Regions from separate parts of the Luteimicrobium sp. DT211 genome, predicted to be linked through region 2. Evidence: riboswitches for the same ligand, from Rfam matches in the RefSeq annotation. Region 2 holds a riboswitch; the other holds the start of a gene.
The links. Region 2 has a riboswitch for S-adenosylmethionine ahead of ACLQ14_RS16120 (LLM class flavin-dependent oxidoreductase). Riboswitches for the same ligand answer to the same signal wherever they lie in the genome.
Positions count from the first base shown of each region.

Region 1: linked by a shared signal. The riboswitch ahead of ACLQ14_RS00510 (methylenetetrahydrofolate reductase) and the one ahead of ACLQ14_RS16120 (LLM class flavin-dependent oxidoreductase) in region 2 are both predicted to bind S-adenosylmethionine.

Region 1 covers NZ_JBNCMC010000001.1:106,955-115,438, reverse strand. The annotation lists gene ACLQ14_RS00530 (PhzF family phenazine biosynthesis protein) at 1-794, opposite strand, end outside; gene ACLQ14_RS00525 (YdeI/OmpD-associated family protein) at 824-1,399, opposite strand; gene ACLQ14_RS00520 (hypothetical protein) at 1,547-1,786, shown strand; gene metE (5-methyltetrahydropteroyltriglutamate--homocysteine S-methyltransferase) at 1,869-4,220, opposite strand; gene ACLQ14_RS00510 (methylenetetrahydrofolate reductase) at 4,217-5,206, opposite strand; SAM riboswitch class I at 5,246-5,349, opposite strand; gene ACLQ14_RS00505 (MerR family transcriptional regulator) at 5,410-6,180, opposite strand; gene ACLQ14_RS00500 (PHP domain-containing protein) at 6,249-7,103, shown strand; gene ACLQ14_RS00495 (NUDIX hydrolase) at 7,113-7,697, shown strand; gene ACLQ14_RS00490 (LacI family DNA-binding transcriptional regulator) at 7,845-8,484, opposite strand, start outside.
Region 2 covers NZ_JBNCMC010000008.1:29,863-38,346, forward strand. The annotation lists gene ACLQ14_RS16100 (ABC transporter substrate-binding protein) at 1-417, opposite strand, end outside; gene ACLQ14_RS16105 (GNAT family N-acetyltransferase) at 442-1,002, opposite strand; gene ACLQ14_RS16110 (DUF1684 domain-containing protein) at 999-1,844, opposite strand; gene ACLQ14_RS16115 (NtaA/DmoA family FMN-dependent monooxygenase) at 1,878-3,206, opposite strand; gene ACLQ14_RS16120 (LLM class flavin-dependent oxidoreductase) at 3,236-4,393, opposite strand; SAM riboswitch class IV at 4,659-4,769, opposite strand; gene ACLQ14_RS16125 (hypothetical protein) at 4,892-5,287, opposite strand; gene ACLQ14_RS16130 (endonuclease/exonuclease/phosphatase family protein) at 5,348-6,376, opposite strand; gene ACLQ14_RS16135 (TetR/AcrR family transcriptional regulator) at 6,431-7,060, opposite strand; gene ACLQ14_RS16140 (MDR family MFS transporter) at 7,149-8,484, shown strand, end outside.

The DNA.
Region 1 (8,484 bases), on a different contig from region 2:
CTCACGTGCACCCGTCCGTCGCGGCCGAGCGCGGTGCCCTGGCGGGCGACGTAGCGGTCGGGCGCGCGGCCCGTGGACGTCAACCACTGGCCGATCACCGCGTTGAGGCTCCCGGTCACCGGGTCCTCGGGGACGGAGATGCCCGGCACGAAGCCCCGCACCTCGAACGCGGGCGCGTCCGGGTCGGTCGCGCCGGTCGGCCCGACGACGCCGATCGCCCGGTGCACCGACGAGTCCACGCCCGACCAGTCGGGGTCGAGCGCGAGCACCCGCTCGGCCGAGTCGAGCAGGAGCACCCGCCAGCCGGGTCCGTTGTCGAGCAGGCGGTGGTCGACGACGGCGTCCGCGGGGATGTCGAGCGCCGTCACGAACGCGTCGAGGGTGACCGGCTCGAGGGGCTCGTCGGCCAGCAGCGCGGGCGCCGCGAACGCGAGCGCGTCCCCGGTCCGCCGTAGCGTCACCAGGCCCAAGGCGCACTCCTGCACGACGACGTCGCCCCCGCGAGGCGTCCCGCCCGCCTCCAGCCACGCGTGGCACGAGCCGAGCGTCGGGTGGCCGGCGAACGGCAGCTCGCCGCCGGGCGTGAAGATCCGCAGCCGGTAGTCGGCTCCCGCGGCCGCGCCCTCCGGCGTCGGGGGCAGCAGGAAGGTGGTCTCCGACAGGTTCGTCCAGCGGGCGAACGCGGCCATGCGGTCGTCGTCCGGCCCGACGGCGTCGTGCACCACGGCGACCGGGTTGCCGAGCAGCGGCTCGCGCGTGAAGACGTCGACCTCGCGGTACGGGAAGGTGCTCACGCGCCCACCCTAGGGCGGCGGACCCGGGATCACGCCGGGCTTTCCCGGAGCCGCGCGACGAGGGCGTCGATCCGGCGAGTCCGGGTCGCGGCGCTGGTCGCCGTCAGGATCGGGAAGAGCGCGCTGAAGCGGTCCGCCCCCCGGAGCGCGGCGAACGCCGCCTGCGCCTCCGGCACCCGGGCCAGCGCCTCGACGAGCTCGGGCGGGACCTCGGCCGAAGCCTGGCCGGAGTAGGCGCGCTCCCAGCGACCGTCGGCCTGGGCTCGTGCGACCTCGGCCCGCCCGCGGTCGCGGAGCCTGCCCTCGGCGTCGAGCAGCGTCACGGCGTCGACGTTGCGCTGGGACCAGAGCGAGCGGGCCCGACGCGGGGTGAAGCGCTGGAGGAACGTGGCGGCGTCGCGGCCCCGGCGTTGCCCGTCGATCCACCCGCTGCACAGCGCCTCCTCGAGCGCCTGCGCGTACGTGATCGACGTCGGGTCGGTGACGCCCTTCTTCGCCAGGACCAACCAGACGCCGTCGCTCGCGTCCTCGTGGGCAGCGAGCCACGCGCGCCACGCGGCGACGTCGGCGAGGACGAACGGCTCCGGGACCTCCGACCGGCTCATGCGCCCACACTCGCAGCCGCCGGTGACACGAGCGATCTCCAGCGCCCGCTCGTCCTCGTCGACGAGCCCCGCGGCCCTCCTCGGGCGTTCTCCGCCGTCGCGTGAGCGGACGCGACCGGGAGCGGGCGCGGGCGGTAGTTTGGGACCATGACCGCCCCGAACACCCCGGCTCCCACGCACGAGCCGTTCACCGTCACCCGCACCGAGCGCCGCCCCGGCTCCTGGGCGCGGTTCATCCCGCTCTTCGTGCTCTTCGTGCTCGGGGTCTTCCTCCTGGGTGCCGGCGCCTCGTGGGGCGACGGCGAGGGCAACGCGTGGGTCTTCACCCTCGGCCTGGTCGTGACCTGCGCGCCGTTCTTCATCGGGATGAACTTCCAGAAGCGCTGACCGACGTCACCACGGACCAGCCCCGGGCCGGGAGTGCGTCGCCCTCCCGGCCCGGCCGGCTTCGTCCGCGCCCCCTGACGGGTCAGAGCGTCGCGCGCACCTCTCGGGCCGCTGCCACGAGGTGCTCCAGCGACGGCGTGACCTCGGCGTAGCCGCGGGTCTTGAGCCCGCAGTCGGGGTTGACCCACAGGAGCGCCGGGTCGACGGTCTTGACCGCGAGCTCGAGCAGCTCGACGACCTCCTCCGCCGACGGCACGCGCGGGCTGTGGATGTCGTAGACGCCCGGACCGACGCCTCGTCCGAAGCCCTCGTCGCGGAGCTCGGGCAGGATCTCCATCCGTGAGCGCGCCGCCTCGATCGACGTGACGTCGGCGTCGAGGTGGTCGATCGCGCCGATGACCTCGCCGAACTCCGAGTAGCACAGGTGCGTGTGGACCTGGGTGTCCGGACGCACGCCCGCGGTCGCGAGGCGGAACGACCCGACCGACCAGTTGAGGTACGTGCCCTGGTCGGCCTTGCGCAGCGGCAGCAGCTCGCGCAGCGCGGGCTCGTCCACCTGCACGACGGCGATGCCCGCGGCCTCGAGGTCGGCGATCTCGTCGCGCAGGGCCAGGCCGAGCTGGTTCGCGGTCTCCGCGAGCGGCACGTCGTCGCGCACGAACGACCACGCCATGATCGTCACCGGCCCGGTGAGCATGCCCTTGAGCGGCTTCTCGGTGAGCGACTGCGCGTACGTCGTCCAGCGGACCGTCATCGGCTCGGGCCGGGAGACGTCGCCCCACAGGATCGACGGCCGCGTGCAGCGCGAGCCGTACGACTGGACCCAGCCGTTCGACGTCACCGCGAAGCCGTCGAGCAGCTCCGCGAAGTACTGGACCATGTCGTTGCGCTCGGCCTCGCCGTGCACGAGGACGTCGAGGCCCAGCTCCTCCTGGAGCGCGACGACGCGCGCGATCTCGTCGCGCATGGCCTGCTCGTACGCCTCCGTCGCGAGCTCGCCCTTGGCGTGCGCGGCGCGCGCCCGGCGGATGTCGACGGTCTGCGGGAACGACCCGATCGTCGTCGTCGGGAGGGGCGGGAGGGACAGGCGCGAGGCCTGCTCGGCCACGCGCGCGTCGTGCTCGCCGCGCTCGAAGTCGTGGCGCGACAGGGCGGCCGTGCGGGCGCGGACGGCGTCCACGCGGACTCCGGCCGCGTCCCGGCGGGAGGCGACCGCGTCGGACGACGCCCGGACCTCGTCCGCGACCGCCTCGCGGCCCTCGGCGAGGGCGCGCGCGAGCACGGCCACCTCCGCGCCCTTCTGGTCGGCGAACGCGAGCCACGCGTGCAGGTTCGCATCGAGCTGCTCGTCCTGCCAGCGCTCTGCGGCGACGTCGTGGGGGACGTGCTGGAGCGACGTGGACGTGCCGACGACGACGTCCGCCGCCCCGAGCGAGCGCGCCCGGTCGAGCAGGTCGAGCTTCGCGGACAGGTCCGCGCGCCAGATGTTCCGGCCGTCGACGACGCCCGCGACGAGCGTCTTCGACTCGAGCCCGGCCACGGGGCCGTCGGGGAGCGAGCCGCGCACCAGGTCGAGCGCGACCGCCTCGACGTCCGTCGTCGCGACCGCGGGCAGCGCCGCGCCCAGGTCGCCGTACGACGCCTGGAGCAGGATCGCAGGCCGCTGCGTCTCGTCGAGCTCCGTGGCGAGCGCGCGGTACGCCTCGGCGACAGCGGCGTGCACGGCCTCGGGCGTCACGTCCGCGGTGTCGGTCAGGTGGTCGGCGACGAGCCCCGACTCGTCGAGCTGGACCCACGTCGCGCCCGCCTCGCGCAGCTCGCGCAGCAGTCCCGCGTACACGGGCAGCAGGTCGGCCAGGCGGGACAGCGGCGAGAACCCGGCGGGGGCGTCGTCGTCGGGCTTGGCGAGCAGGAGGAAGGTCACCGGCCCGACGACGACCGGCCGCGTCTCGTAGCCCTCGGCCCGGGCCTCGGTCACCTCGGCGACCAGGCGAGACGCGTCGAGCGTGAACGCCGTGCCCGGGCCGATCTCCGGCACGAGGTAGTGGTAGTTCGTGTCGAACCACTTGGTCATCTCGAGCGGGGCTCGCTCGCCGGCGTCGCCGGAGGTCCCACGGGCCGCGGCGAAGTAGGCGTCGAGGCCGGTCAGCCCGTCGAACCGGCGGGGGAGCGCGCCGACGGTCACCGCGGCGTCGAGCACCTGGTCGTAGAAGGAGAAGGTCTCCGGGATCGCTCCGCCCGTGCGGGACAGGCCGAGCTCGGCGAGCCGGGCGCGTGCGCGGGAGCGGAGCGCGGCGGCCTGGGCCTCGAGCTCGCCGGCGTCGGTGCGGCCGGCCCAGAAGGACTCGACGGCCCTCTTGAGCTCACGGTTCGGGCCGATCCGGGGGTAGCCGAGGATCGTGCCGGGAGGAAGTGCGGTACTCATGTCAGTCATCCGTCTCTCTCGGTGGATGCGCTGACCCGCGGCCCTCTGGCCAGGTCCGGCGCTTCGGTCGCGCCGCCGCCGAGGTGGACACCCTCGAGCAGGTCCAGTGCAGCTTCGTGCTTGTTGTACGTATAGATGTGCAGCCCGGGCGCGCCGGCGTCGAGCACCGCCTGGGCGAGCTCGACCGTGCGGGCGACGCCGATGGCGTGGCGTGCCGCGTCGTCGGGCGCGGCCTCGAGCGCGGGGAGCACGTGGCGGGGCACGGGGACGCCGGTGAGCTCCTCGACCCGGTGCAGCCGCCTCGGCTCGGTCATGGGGAGGATGCCGGCGAGGATCGGGATCGTCACGCCCTCGGCGCGCGCCTCGTCGACGAACGCCACGTACTGGTCGGCTTCGTAGAAGAGCTGGGTGATCGCGAAGTCCGCGCCGGCCTGCTGCTTCTCGAGCAGCCGGCGAGCCTCCTGGGCGGGCGTGGTGCCGGCCGCGGGGTTGCCGGCGGGGAACGTCGCGACGGCGATCGTGAGCGGGCGCGCCGCCGACCGCAGCGCGTTGCCCGGGTGGGCGGCGCAGCGCTCGGCCTCGACCTCGCGCAGCAGGGCGACCAGGGCGTCCGACGACGCGAGCCCGTCCGGGTCGGGCTGCCACTCCGGGTGGTTCACGGGCGGGTCGCCGCGCAGCGCCAGGAAGGACCGGACGCCGTCGGACAGGAAGTCGTCGATCACCTCGGCGACGTTGTGCCGCGACGCCCCGACGCAGGTCAGGTGCGCGATCGGCAGGACCGGCGTCTCCCGGAGGAGGCGCGCGACGACCTCGCGGGCCGTGTGCCGGTCGGTGCCCGCCGCGCCGTAGGTCACGGAGATGAAGTCGGGGCGCGCGGCGACGAGCCGCTCGGCCACGCCCCAGAACTTGGGCGCGGCCGACGGGTTGCGCGGCGGCATGAGCTCGAAGCTCACCGTCGGGCGGCTCGACGCCAGGGACGCCAGGGGGACCGTCATGCGGATACCCCGAAAACAATTGCCTCTACGAACACTGTCACTCCATCGGACCTGGCGTTAGCACCCTCGTCCCGCGGGAGGCTTCCGTTGGGGGGTTGCTGCGGTGTCGACGAGCCAGGACTCTCGACCGCTCTGGATGGTGACGTCGATGCTACGCGCCGCTCATCCAGCGGACCAGCGTTCGTCCGGGAAATGAGACGCCGCTACATCCGCCTGGCCTCGACGAACGCCGCCAGAGCATCCCGCACGAGGGTCGCGCCGTCGGGCCCGCCGTACGTCGCCGCGAACCGCGGGTCCGCGACGTACGTCTCCGCCAGCCCCACGACGTACGCGTCCGGCGCACCCGCGCCGTCGGGCGTCCGCGGGGTTCCCGGGATCGAGGAGAGCCACGCCACGTGCTCGCGCGCCAGCTCCTGGGCCTCGTCGGACGTCGGGTCGACGCCCCGCTCGGCCGCCTCCCGCCACGCCGCGATCCGGTCCGCGCTGCGCTGGTGCCAGGCGGCGCGCTCGTCGTCGGACAGCTCGCGCCACCACGTGTCGCTCCGCGTGTACGCGTCCGTGCCCCAGCGCTGCTCGACCTCCTCGCGGTACTGCGTGTGGTCGAAGCCATCGAACATGCGCTCGGCCATCGGTTCCTCCCCGTCCTCGATCGCGGCGACCGTGCGCTCGACCGTGGCGATCTGGCGCGCGACCCGCTCCTGCTCGGCGCGCAGCCACGCGGCGTGGGTGCGCAGGGCACGGACCTCGTCCGGCTGGCTCTCGAGGGCCCGCGCGATCTGCGGCAGCCCGAGACCCAGGTCCCGCAGCAGCAGGATGCGCTGCAGGCGGACCAGGGCGTCGGCGTCGTAGTAGCGGTACCCGTTCGAGCCGATCCGGCTCGGCCGGAGGAGGCCGACGTCGTCGTAGTGACGCAGCGTGCGGCTCGTGGTGCCCGCGAGGCGTGCGACCTCCTGGATCGACCGTTCCGTGCTCATGGGTTCGAGCGTAGAAGTTGACGTCGCGTCAAGGTCAAGCGACGGCCCGCGGTGGCAGGATCGGTGAGATGGAGCTTCCGGCCGACAGCCACGTCCACAGCGAGTGGTCCTGGGACACGGGAGGGCCGGCGTCGGACGCGTTCGGCCGGATGCGTGCCACGTGCGTCCGGGCGGTGCGGATCGGCCTGCCGGCACTCTTCTTCACCGAGCACCTCGACCTGCCGGCCACCTGGCGCGCGGAGCCGCAAGACCTCATGCCGCATCAGCGGGACCTCATCGACGACGGTGGTCGCGTCGACTTCGCCCCGCTCGACGCCGCTGGCTACCTCGAGGCCGTCGACCGCGTGCGGCACGACTTCCCCGGTCTGCGCGTGCACACCGGCGTCGAGCTGGGGCAGCCCCACCGGGTCGCCGCCCAGGTCGGCCGGTACATCGACCTGAGCCTGGTCGACCGGGTCCTCGGCTCTCTCCACACTCTCGACCTCGGCGACGGACCGGCCGAGCCCAGCACGCTCTTCCGGGAGCACGACCCGGCGACCGTGATGACCGCGTACCTCGCCGAGGCCCAGGTCATGGTCGAGGACTCCGACGACTTCGAGGTCGTCACTCACCTCGACTACGCGGTCCGGCTGTGGCCGACGGACTCCGCGGGGCCGTTCGACCCGCGCGCGTTCGAGGACGAGCTCCGGGCGGCGATGCGTGCGATCGCCGGGTCCGGCCGGGCCCTCGAGATGAACACGCGGCGACTGTGGCCGTGGATGCCGCAGTGGTGGGCCGAGGAGGGCGGCAGGACGGTGACCTTCGGCAGCGACGCCCACACCCCCGACGCGCTCGCCGGGAACTTCCCGGAAGCCACCGCGATGCTCGAACACCTCGGCTTCACGCCCGGGAGCACGCCCGAGGACTTCTGGGTGCGCCGCTAGGGTCGAGCGGTGAGTGTCCCCACCGCCCTCCCTGCCGCCGATCTGTCCCAGACCCTGCGCACCTGGCCCGCGCCCGACGACGACCAGTCGGCCCTCCGCGACGCGTACCTCGCGTTCTTGGCCGAGCGGGGCGAGGGGGCGGCCCGGCGCGACGGCGGGCCCGAGCACCTCACGGCCAGCACGTTCGTGCTCTCCGAGGACCTGACGCGCGTGCTGCTCTGCTACCACCGCAAGGGGCAGTTCTGGGTGCAGCTCGGCGGGCACGTCGAGCCGACCGACGCGTCCCTGCCCGAGGCTGCGCTGCGCGAGGTCCGCGAGGAGTCGGGGCTGGTCGACGTCCGCCTCGTCACGACCGAGCCCGCCGACCTCAACCGGCACGAGCTCGCCGGTGCGTTCGGTGCGTGCCGTGCGCACTGGGACGTCGGGTACGTGGCGTTCGCGTCACCCGCCGAGACGGTGGTGGTCAGCGACGAGAGCGAGGACGTCCGGTGGTTCGACGTCGACGCGCTTCCGGGCGAGGTCCCCGAGAACCTGCCCTCGCGGGTCGCCTACGGCGTGGGGCGAGCGAGGGCGGCGCTCAGCGCCCGGCCCTGAGGCCGTCACCGGCCAGCGCGTCCCACGCGTCGTCCTCGACCTGCGCCGTGGCGAGGACCCCGGGAGAAATGCGGGCGATCTCCTGCGCGAGTCGATCGAAGCGTGTCTACCTGGTCAGCATGGCGCCGGCTCGTGCGAGGCATCGGATCAGGTGACGGTCGGCTGGGGTGCGGCGGTGGACTCGCGCACCACGAGCTGCGTGGGTAGTGCGGTCGGCACGGTCCCGGGCCGCAGCAGGACGTCGACCGCGAGCTCGGCGCCGCGGGCCCGCGGCACGGACACGCTGGTCAGCGGGTTCGCGAGGGTCGCGACGTCGAGGCCGTCGAAGCCGATCACGCTCATGCGGTCCGGCACGACGACGCCGCGTGCCGTGAGCCGGGAGACGAGCCCGAGCGCGGTGATGTCGTTGTAGGCGATGACGGCGGTGCTGCCGGTCGCGAGGAGCGCGTCGGCGACGGACACGCCGCCCTCGAACTGGTCGGCGACCGGCCCCAGCACGACCCTCGCCGGCTCGGCGACCTCCGCCTCGTACGCGCTCAGGCGGGCCCGGGCGTTCCAGGAGCCGGCGGGGCCGGACACGTACGCGATCCGCGGGTGCCCGAGCGCGCGCAGGTGCGAGACGGCCTGCCGCATCCCGTCGTGCAGGTCCGCGGTCACGCTGGGCAGGCCCGGCACCTCCCGGTGCAGGACCACGGTCGGGACGCCCTGCAGAGCGGCGACGAGGCGTTCGTCCTCGGCCCACGGGGAGCACAGCACGAACCCGTCCACGTCGCGGCGCATCATCTCG
Region 2 (8,484 bases):
GACGACGGCGGCCGCGTCGAGCGTCGAACCGTCCCAGAAGGTCACGCCGTCGCGGATCGTGAAGGTGTAGGTCAGCTCGTCGTCGGAGACCTTGTACCCGCTGGCGAGCCACGGGACGTAGGTGCCGTCGTCCTGGCGGGCCAGGAGCTGCTCGTAGGAGTTGCGCAGCAGCAGCTTGGTCTTGTCCTGGCCGTTGAGCTGCGGGTTGAGCGTGGTCGGCTCGGTCTCGACGCCCCAGGTGAGCGTGCCGCCCGCCGTCGGGGTTCCCGTGCCCGACGACGCGGTCCCGGCGTCCGAGCCACCGGCGCACCCGGCCAGCACGAACGCCGTGGAGATGGCGGAAACCGTCAGGGCGGCGGCGAGGGCGGCCGGGCGACGGCCGAGGTGGCCGTGCGATCTCGCGGACGTGGTGGACATGGTGACTCCAGGGGTTGGGGTGGCTCAGAGCCACTTCTCGAACGGGCGGGGAGACAGGGCGTCGGGCGCCGCCGAGGCGACGGCGTCGGGGTCGAACAGCGGGGTGTAGCTGGCCGCGAGGTAGAGGCCGACGGCCTCGGGCTGCCGCGGTCCGGTGGTCAGGTAGACGCGGGCGTACCCACGCTCGGCGGCGCGGCGCTCGAGCTCCGCGAGCACCGCCCGGCCGAGGCCCTGCCGACGGCGGTCGTGGTGCGTCCAGATCCGCTTGAGCTCGGCGGTGGGCACGCGCGGGGCTTCGTCCGCGCCGTGCTCGGGCTCGGTGCGGCGCCGGAACGCGCCGCCCGCCACCGGCACGCCGCCCGCGAGCAGGAGGACGAGGTCGCCGTCGGGCGGGAGGAACTCGTCGAGGCCCTCGGCGCGGAACTCGGCGACGTACCGCGCGAGCTGCTCCGCGTCGAGCTCCTCGACCCCGAGCAGGTCGGCGTACCGGTCGCGGTACTCGACGAACAGCTCGTCGAGCAGGACGCCCGCGAGCGGGTCGTCGAGGCGGACGCTGCGGACCTCGAGGGAGGTGACAGGGCTCATCGGGGGTCCTTCTCCCCCGCCTCGACCGCGAACGGCAGGTCGTTGCCGGCGAGCGGCCGGGGGCAGGTGCCGTGGTCGTTGAAGTGCGACGGGTACGCCGACGCGCGGTTGAGGTCGACGCGCAGCGTGCCGGTCCGGCGCGACGCCTCGACCTCGGCGTCCGCGACGTGCACAGCCCGCCACTCCGGCGCACCCTCCGCGCGATCCGTGAAGGAGAGCGTGGCGCCGCCGTGGTGCCCGGCGACGAGCCGGAGGGTCGTGCCGTCCAGGTCGACCTCCCCGACCACCTGCACGTGGTGCACCAGGCCGGGCTTCGCGCCGTCGACGACGGCGGCTCGCGGCCCCGCGTACCAGCGGACCGGGAGGTCGCGCACCTGGGCGGGGTCGAAGCCGAACGCCGGGACGACGACGCCCTCGCCCGCCGCGACGAACGCCGCGAGCGCCGGGGCGTGCGGGTCGCGCGTGCGCAGCAGGTACCGGCCCGTGCGGAGCGCGAGCTCGACGCCGATGTCGCCGACCACGAAGGGCACGGCCGAGCCCGCCTCCGCCACGACGACGGTCCGCGTCCCGGTCACCGGCGCCAGGGCCTCGGCGTCGAGCAGGACGGCGACGTCACCGTCCGTGACCGCCCCGTCGCCGTCGACGCGGACGTGCGCGCCGTCGTCGTCGGCCCACCAGAGGCCCGGGACGCCGACGACGGGTGCGGGCTCGGCGCCGAGCCAGTGGTGCGACGTGAGGGACAGGACGCCGCGGGGCGCCCTCAGCCCGGCGGCGCGGTCCGCGCGCCAGGCGAGCCAGCTCGCCTCGGCGGTGTCGAGGGTCTCGAGGGTGTCAGCGCTCATCGTGGTCTCCGTTCGGGTGCGGGTCGGTCGGGCTCAGGCGGTGGCGGCGGCGGGGATGCCCGGCCGGACGAGGCCCAGGTGGTCGCGGAGCGTCGGGCCCGCGTACTCGGAGCGGAACGAGCCCCGCTCCTGCAGCAGCGGGACGACGCGGTCCAGCACGTCGTCGAGCCCGTGAGGCGTGAGGTGGGGCACGAGGATGAAGCCGTCGCTCGCGTCCTCCTGGACGAACCGGTCGATCTCGTCGGCGACGCGGGTCGGGGTGCCGACGAACCCGCCGCGCGAGGTGAGCTGCAGGACGAGCTCGCGGATCGACCAGCCGTTCGCGTCGGCGAGCCCGCGCCACGTCCGGGCGACCTCGCGCGGGTCGGCGTGCCGCACCCGGCCGCGCGTGATGGCCTGGTTCTCGTAGTCGGGCTCGACGTCGGGCAGCGGGCCCTCGGGGTCGTAGGACGTGAGGTCGCGGCCCCAGACCTGCTCGAGGAACGCGATCGCCGTCGGGCCGGGGACCTGGGCGAGCCGGACCTCGCGGGCCAGCTCCTCGGCCTCTGCTGCGGTGTCACCGATCGTGACCGTCGTCGCCGGGATGATCTTCAGGGCGTCGCGCTCGCGGCCGTTCGCCTCGACCCGCGCCTTGACGTCCTGGTAGAACGCCTGGCCGTCCTCGAAGGTCGAGTGCATCGAGAAGATGACGTCGGCCGTCGCGGCCGCGAAGTCGCGTCCCTCGCCCGAGTCGCCCGCCTGGAACAGGACGGGGTGGCCCTGCGGGCCGCGCGGCGTCGTGAACGTCCCCCGGACGGCGAACTGGGGGCCCGTGTGCTCGAACGGCCGCGGGCCGTCCTCGTCCCACGAGTCCCAGAGCGTGCGCGCGACCTCGACGACCTCCGCCGCCCGCCGGTACCGGTCCGCGTGGTCGAGGTAGCCGCCGCGGCGGAAGTTCTCGCCCGTGAAGGCGTCGGAGCTGGTCACGAGGTTCCACGCCGCGCGCCCCTCGGACAGGATGTCGAGGGTCGCGAACTGGCGGGCGAGCTCGAACGGCTCGTTGAACGTCGTGTTGATGGTGCCCGCGAGGCCGATCCGGTCGGTCACCGCGGCGAGCGCCGCGAGGACGGGCAGGGTGTCGGGCCGGCCGACGACGTCGAGGTCGTGGATCCGTCCCTTGTGCTCGCGCAGGCGCAGGCCCTCGGCGAGGAAGAAGAAGTCGAGCTTGGCCTCCTCGGCCTTGCGGGCGAGGTGCTCGAAGGACGAGAAGTCGATCTGGCTGCCCGACCGGGGGTCGGTCCAGACGGTCGTGCTGTTCACGCCCGGGAAGTGGACACCCAGGTGGATCTGCTTGCGGGGGCGGCTGGTGCTCTCGGCGGTCATGGTGGCGGGTCTCCGGTTGCGCGAGGGGGTCACTGGGCGGCGGCGTAGCGGCTCGCGGGCCGGGGCAGCCCGAGCGAGTCGCGCAGCGTGGTCCCGGGGTACGCCTGACGGAAGACGCCGTCGGCCTGGAGGACGGGGACGGTCCCGCCGACGATCGCCCGCAGGTCGGTGTCGAGGGACGCGGGCCGGAGCGTGAAGCCGTCGGCGGCGCCGGCGTCGAACCAGTCCTCGAGGAGGTCGGCGAGGTCGACGGCGGTCCCGACGTGCGTGAGCCCTCCCTCGGGCAGGCCGCCGCGGTCGCCGCCCAGCTCCGCGAGGAGGTCGAGCCGCTCCTGCGCGCTGCGCCGGTCCTGCCCGACGACGGCCCCCAGGTCCACGAGCACGCGCACCGCATCGGGGTCGCGCCCGGCCTCGCGGGCGATCTCGCGGACCTCCTCGCGCACGGCCCTCGCGTCGTCGCGCTGGGTCGCCCGCACGCGCACGACGTCGGCCCGGCGGCCCGCGAGGTCGAGGCTCAGCGGCGAGTCGGCGCGGACGACGACCGGGGGCCGGCCCTGCGGCGAGCGCGGCGTGATCGACGGGCCCTTGACGGCGAAGTGCACGCCCTCGAAGTCGACGTAGTGGAGCTTGTCGCGGTCGACGAACCGGTGGGTCGCCTCGTCCCGGATCTCGGCGTCGTCCTCCCAGGAGTCCCAGAGCCGCTCGACGACCTCGATCGCCTCCTCGGCCTCGCGCAGCGCGTCGACCTCGTCGGGGGCGGGGCGGCGCCCGAACGCCGCGGCGGACGCCGCGTCCGTCGACCAGCCGACCTGCCACGCCGCGCGTCCGGCGGAGACGTGGTCGATGGTCGAGATCGCCTTGGAGACGTGGAACGGCTCGGTGTGCGTGGTGTCGACGGTCGCGACCAGCCCGATCCCGGCGGACCGCGGGGCGAGCCGGGCGCTCACGAGCGCCGCGTCGAGCCGGCCCTGGAGCGAGGCCCCGCGCTGCGGCCGGAGGGTGAACGCGTCGTCGAAGAGCGCGAAGTCCAGCAACCCGTGCTGCGCAGTCGCCACGAGGCCCGCGAGCCGCGCCGCGTCGAAGGGGCGGGGCGCGACGGGACCCTCGGCGCGCCAGACGCCGGCGTGCGCGCCGACGTCGGTGAGGTCGACGCCCAGGTGGAGGTGTCGGGGGGACGAAGAGGACATGAGGACTCCTGGTCGGGGGCGCCCGGGCGCGCGGAGGCGTGCGGCACCCGCGGCGGGCTGGGGTGGGGAGGGTGAGGACCGGGCGCCGTCGGCCCGACGGCGATGGTCGCGTGAGCGGTGGTGCCAGAGCGGTGGAGGGGCGGCTCAGTCGCGCGGGCGACGGTGCGTCGCGCGACAACACGCCGCGCGGTGCGCGGCGCGGATCCGGGGAGCGACGGCAGAGAGGCGGGGCATCGTGGTCATGTCTCCTCCTGGCCCTTCGGGCCTGCGCAGGTTGCCCCCGTCGTTCGCGGGGACCAGGTCATCACCCGGGGCACCCCGCGGCGCGCGGGGTTGCCGTCCAGCCGGCCGGGGCCGATGGCTGGAACTCTTGACCTGGCACGACCGTAGGAATCTTGATCGATTTGGTCAAGAAGGATCGCCCGTCCGTCCCGCCAGGTGGACGAGTGAGTCCGGGTGCAGATTGGAAGCCGTCACACCGTCTCGCAGTGCGAGACCTCACCAGCTCCAGCCGCGCGACGTCAGCTCGAGCTCCTCGTGGAGCCGGGCCTCCTGGGCGCGCGGCGCGTCGGCATCGAGCGGGGCGGGCGGGTCCACGACGTCCTCGTCGTCGACGCCCGCGAGCCGGCACGCCTCACGCAGCAGCGCGTCGTACGCGAGCACCGCGGCCCGCCAGTGGTGCGCCCGCGCGTACAGCGCCGGGTCGGCCTCGATGCGCCGGACCTCGGCCGCCGCGAGCGCGAGCCGGAACTGGACGTCGAGGGTGGCGAGGGGGTCGATCTCGACGGCCTCGACCTCGACGGCGGAGAGGCGACCGGCCCGGTCGGGGCCGTGCCCGTCCTCCGCATGGCGACGCCGGGTGACCCGCCGCCAGAGATCGTGCACCGTGCTCATCGGTGACCGCCTTCGGTCCGCCCCTGTGCTCTCGAGTCTACGAGTCCGATGTGACCCGCGTCACTCGTTCGGCGTCGCGAACACGACGGTGGCGAGGAGCGCGGCATGGTCCGAGCCCCGGACGCGGACCGTCCGGACGTCCCTGACGGCGTCCGCCCGGTCCGCGACGACGTGGTCGATGCCGACGAGGGGCGGGAACGCGCGGTTCGTGGGCCACGTGAAGGTCGCCCGGCCGCCGAGGTCCGCGGCGTCGGCGAACCGGTCCCCCAGCACGGCACGGAACGCCGCGTGGTCGCGGGTCGCGTTGAAGTCGCCGAGCGCGAGCTGCGCCGTCGTGCCGCCCGCCAAGCGGTCCCGGACCGCGCGGAGGTCGGACGTCCAGATCGACGTCGAGCCCACGGACGGCGGCACGGTGTGGACGGCAGTGACGCGGACGGGCGCCCCCGCCGACCCGACGGCGACGGTCGCCGACGGCATGGCGAACCAGGTGTCCTCGCCCGCGTCCGTGTCGGTCAGGGGCAGCGCGGACCACAGCCCGCTCCCCCGGTTCCCGGTGCCGACCGAGCCGGTCACCCGGTGCGGCAGCGCCTCGTCGAGGCCCGCGTCGTGGAGCCGGTCGAGCAGCCCGGCGCTCAGCTCCTCGACGGCGAGGACCTGGACGTGCTGGTCGCGTACGGTCCGCACGACGGCGTCCGCGTCCGCCCGGCCGAGGAACGCGTTGACCGTCATGACCCGCAGCGCCGGGGCGGCGGCGTCGGGCGCGGGGCCGGCGGTCGTCAGCGGCGCCCACCACACGGCCTGCACGACGACGACCAACCCCGCCACGCCCGCCACGACGAGCAGGGCGCGGCGCGGGCGGGCGAGGAGCGCCACGGCCAGGGCGACGAGGCCCACGAGCAGCGCCCACGCCCCGAACCAGGGCGTGACGCTCACGAGCTGTGCGAACGGCGTCCGGCGGTCGTACCCGACCGCGCGTGCGAGCGTGACGACGACGGCGGGCGCGAGCAGCAGCGCGAGCGCCCCGGCGGCCGCCGCCCGGCCCCGTCCGGCGCGGGACTGCAGGTCCTGACCTGCGGCAACGTCGTCCATGGCGAGGAGCGTAGGCCGCCACACACCCGCGATCCGCCTCCGGTGGGCCCGCGCTCAGGCCCCGCCCGGAACCTCTCCCGAACCTCCGCCGTAGTGCGCAACGAGGGGCAGGAACAGCTCGTCGACGATGGCGCGGACCCGCGCCGGCTTCAGCGGCGCGAGGGCCATGAGCAGGTCGTGCCGCACGAGGTCGAACGGCAGGGTGAGGACGGCGGTCGGGATGCGGTCGAGGTCGATCTCGCCGCGCTCGTGCGCCCGCCGGTAGAGCGCGTCGACGCGGCGAGCCGCCCCCTCGCCGAGGATCCGCTCGCGCACCTGGCCCGGGGTCAGCCCGCTCTCGGCGAGAAAGCCCGAGAAGGCCGCCCCCGTCACGACGACCCAGAACGCCGCGTTCGACTCGCTCATGCTCCGCAGCGCCGCGAGGAGGTCACCCCGGAGGCTGCCGGTGTCGGGGAGGTCGGCCCGGGTGGTGGTGCGGCGGTGCTCGAGCGCCGCGAGCGTGAGCTCGTCCTTGTTGGCCCAGCGCCGGTAGAGGACCGCGACCCCGGTCTCCGCACGCGCCGCGACGGATTCCATGGTGAGCCGCGCGTAGCCGACGTCGGTCAGCTCGTCCCACGCGGCGTCGAGCAGGGCGGCCTCGAGCTCGGCGCCTCGGCGGCGACGTCGGACGGGTTCGGTCGACACGCTCCCAGATTAGAGAGGGTTGCCTTTCTTAGCAACCGCGCCTAGCCTCATAAGAGAAGGATTCAACTCTTACGAGAGAGGCTGGACGATGACCCAGACCGCCGCGGTGCCGACCCCCACGCCGGACGCTGCACCGAGCACCGCGATCCCGCCGGCGGTGCGCCACGCGCTCCTCGCGCTCGTCGTCGGCGGGATCGCCGCGATCCTCGACTCGACGATGGTCACGCTCGCGATCCACACGCTGACCGTCGACCTGGGGTCGACCACGTCCACGATCCAGTGGGTCACCACGGGCTACCTGCTCGCGATGGCCGTCGCGATCCCCGTGACCGGCTGGGCGGAGGCCCGGTGGGGCGGCAGACGCGTCTGGATGGCCGCGCTCCTGCTGTTCGTCGCCGGCTCGGTGCTGTGCGCCGTGGCGTGGGACGACACGAGCCTGATCGCGTTCCGCGTGGTGCAGGGCCTCGGCGGCGGCCTGATCTTCCCGCTCATGCAGACGCTCGCCGTCCGCGCCGCCGGCGGCCGGGTCAGCAGCCGCCTCATGGCTGCCGTGAGCATGCCGATCGCCCTCGGCCCGATCCTCGGCCCCGTGATCGGCGGCGTGATCCTCGACGCGCTGAGCTGGCGGTGGCTGTTCCTCGTGAACGTCCCGCTCGTTGCCGTCGGGCTCGTGCTCGCGTGGAAGTTCCTCCCCGCCGACCGCCCGGCCCCGGGCGGGGGCCGCGCCCGGCTCGACGTCGTCGGGCTGGCCCTGCTCGCGCCGGCGCTCACCGGGATCCTGCTCGGGCTGTCACAGCTCGCCCAGGACGGCGGGCCGTGGCACCCCGGCGTCCTCGTGCCGCTCGTGGCGGGCGTCCTGCTGCTCGGCGCGTTCGTCGCGCGGGCGCTCCACCCCGGCGCGACCCAGCCGGTCGTCGACATCCGGCTGCTCGGCCTGAGGTCGCTCGGCGGCGCGTCCGCGGTCCTGTTCACCGCCGGAGCCGCCATGTACGCCGCGATGTTCCTGCTGCCGCTCTACTACCAGCTCCTGCGAGGCGAGAGCGTGCTCGCAGCCGGGCTGCTGATGATCCCGCAGGGCGTCGGGGCTCTCGCCGCCCGGTTCGTCGCCGGAAGCCTGGTCGAGCGCTTCGGCGCGCGCGCCGTCACGATCGGCAGCTTCGTGCTCGCCGCGGTCGCGACGATCCCGTTCGCGTTCGCCGGACCGGCGACGAGCCTCTGGTGGCTCGGGGTCGTGCTGCTGGTCCGCGGCGTCGGGATCGGCGCCGTGATCATCCCGCCCATGGCGGTCGCCTACCAGGACGTCCCGCGCGAGGACATCCCGCACGCCACCATGAACACCCGCATCGCCCAGCAGGTCGGCGCGTCGTTCGGGACCGCGATCGTCGCGGTCGTCCTGCAGTCCCTGCTCGACGACGGCACGACCC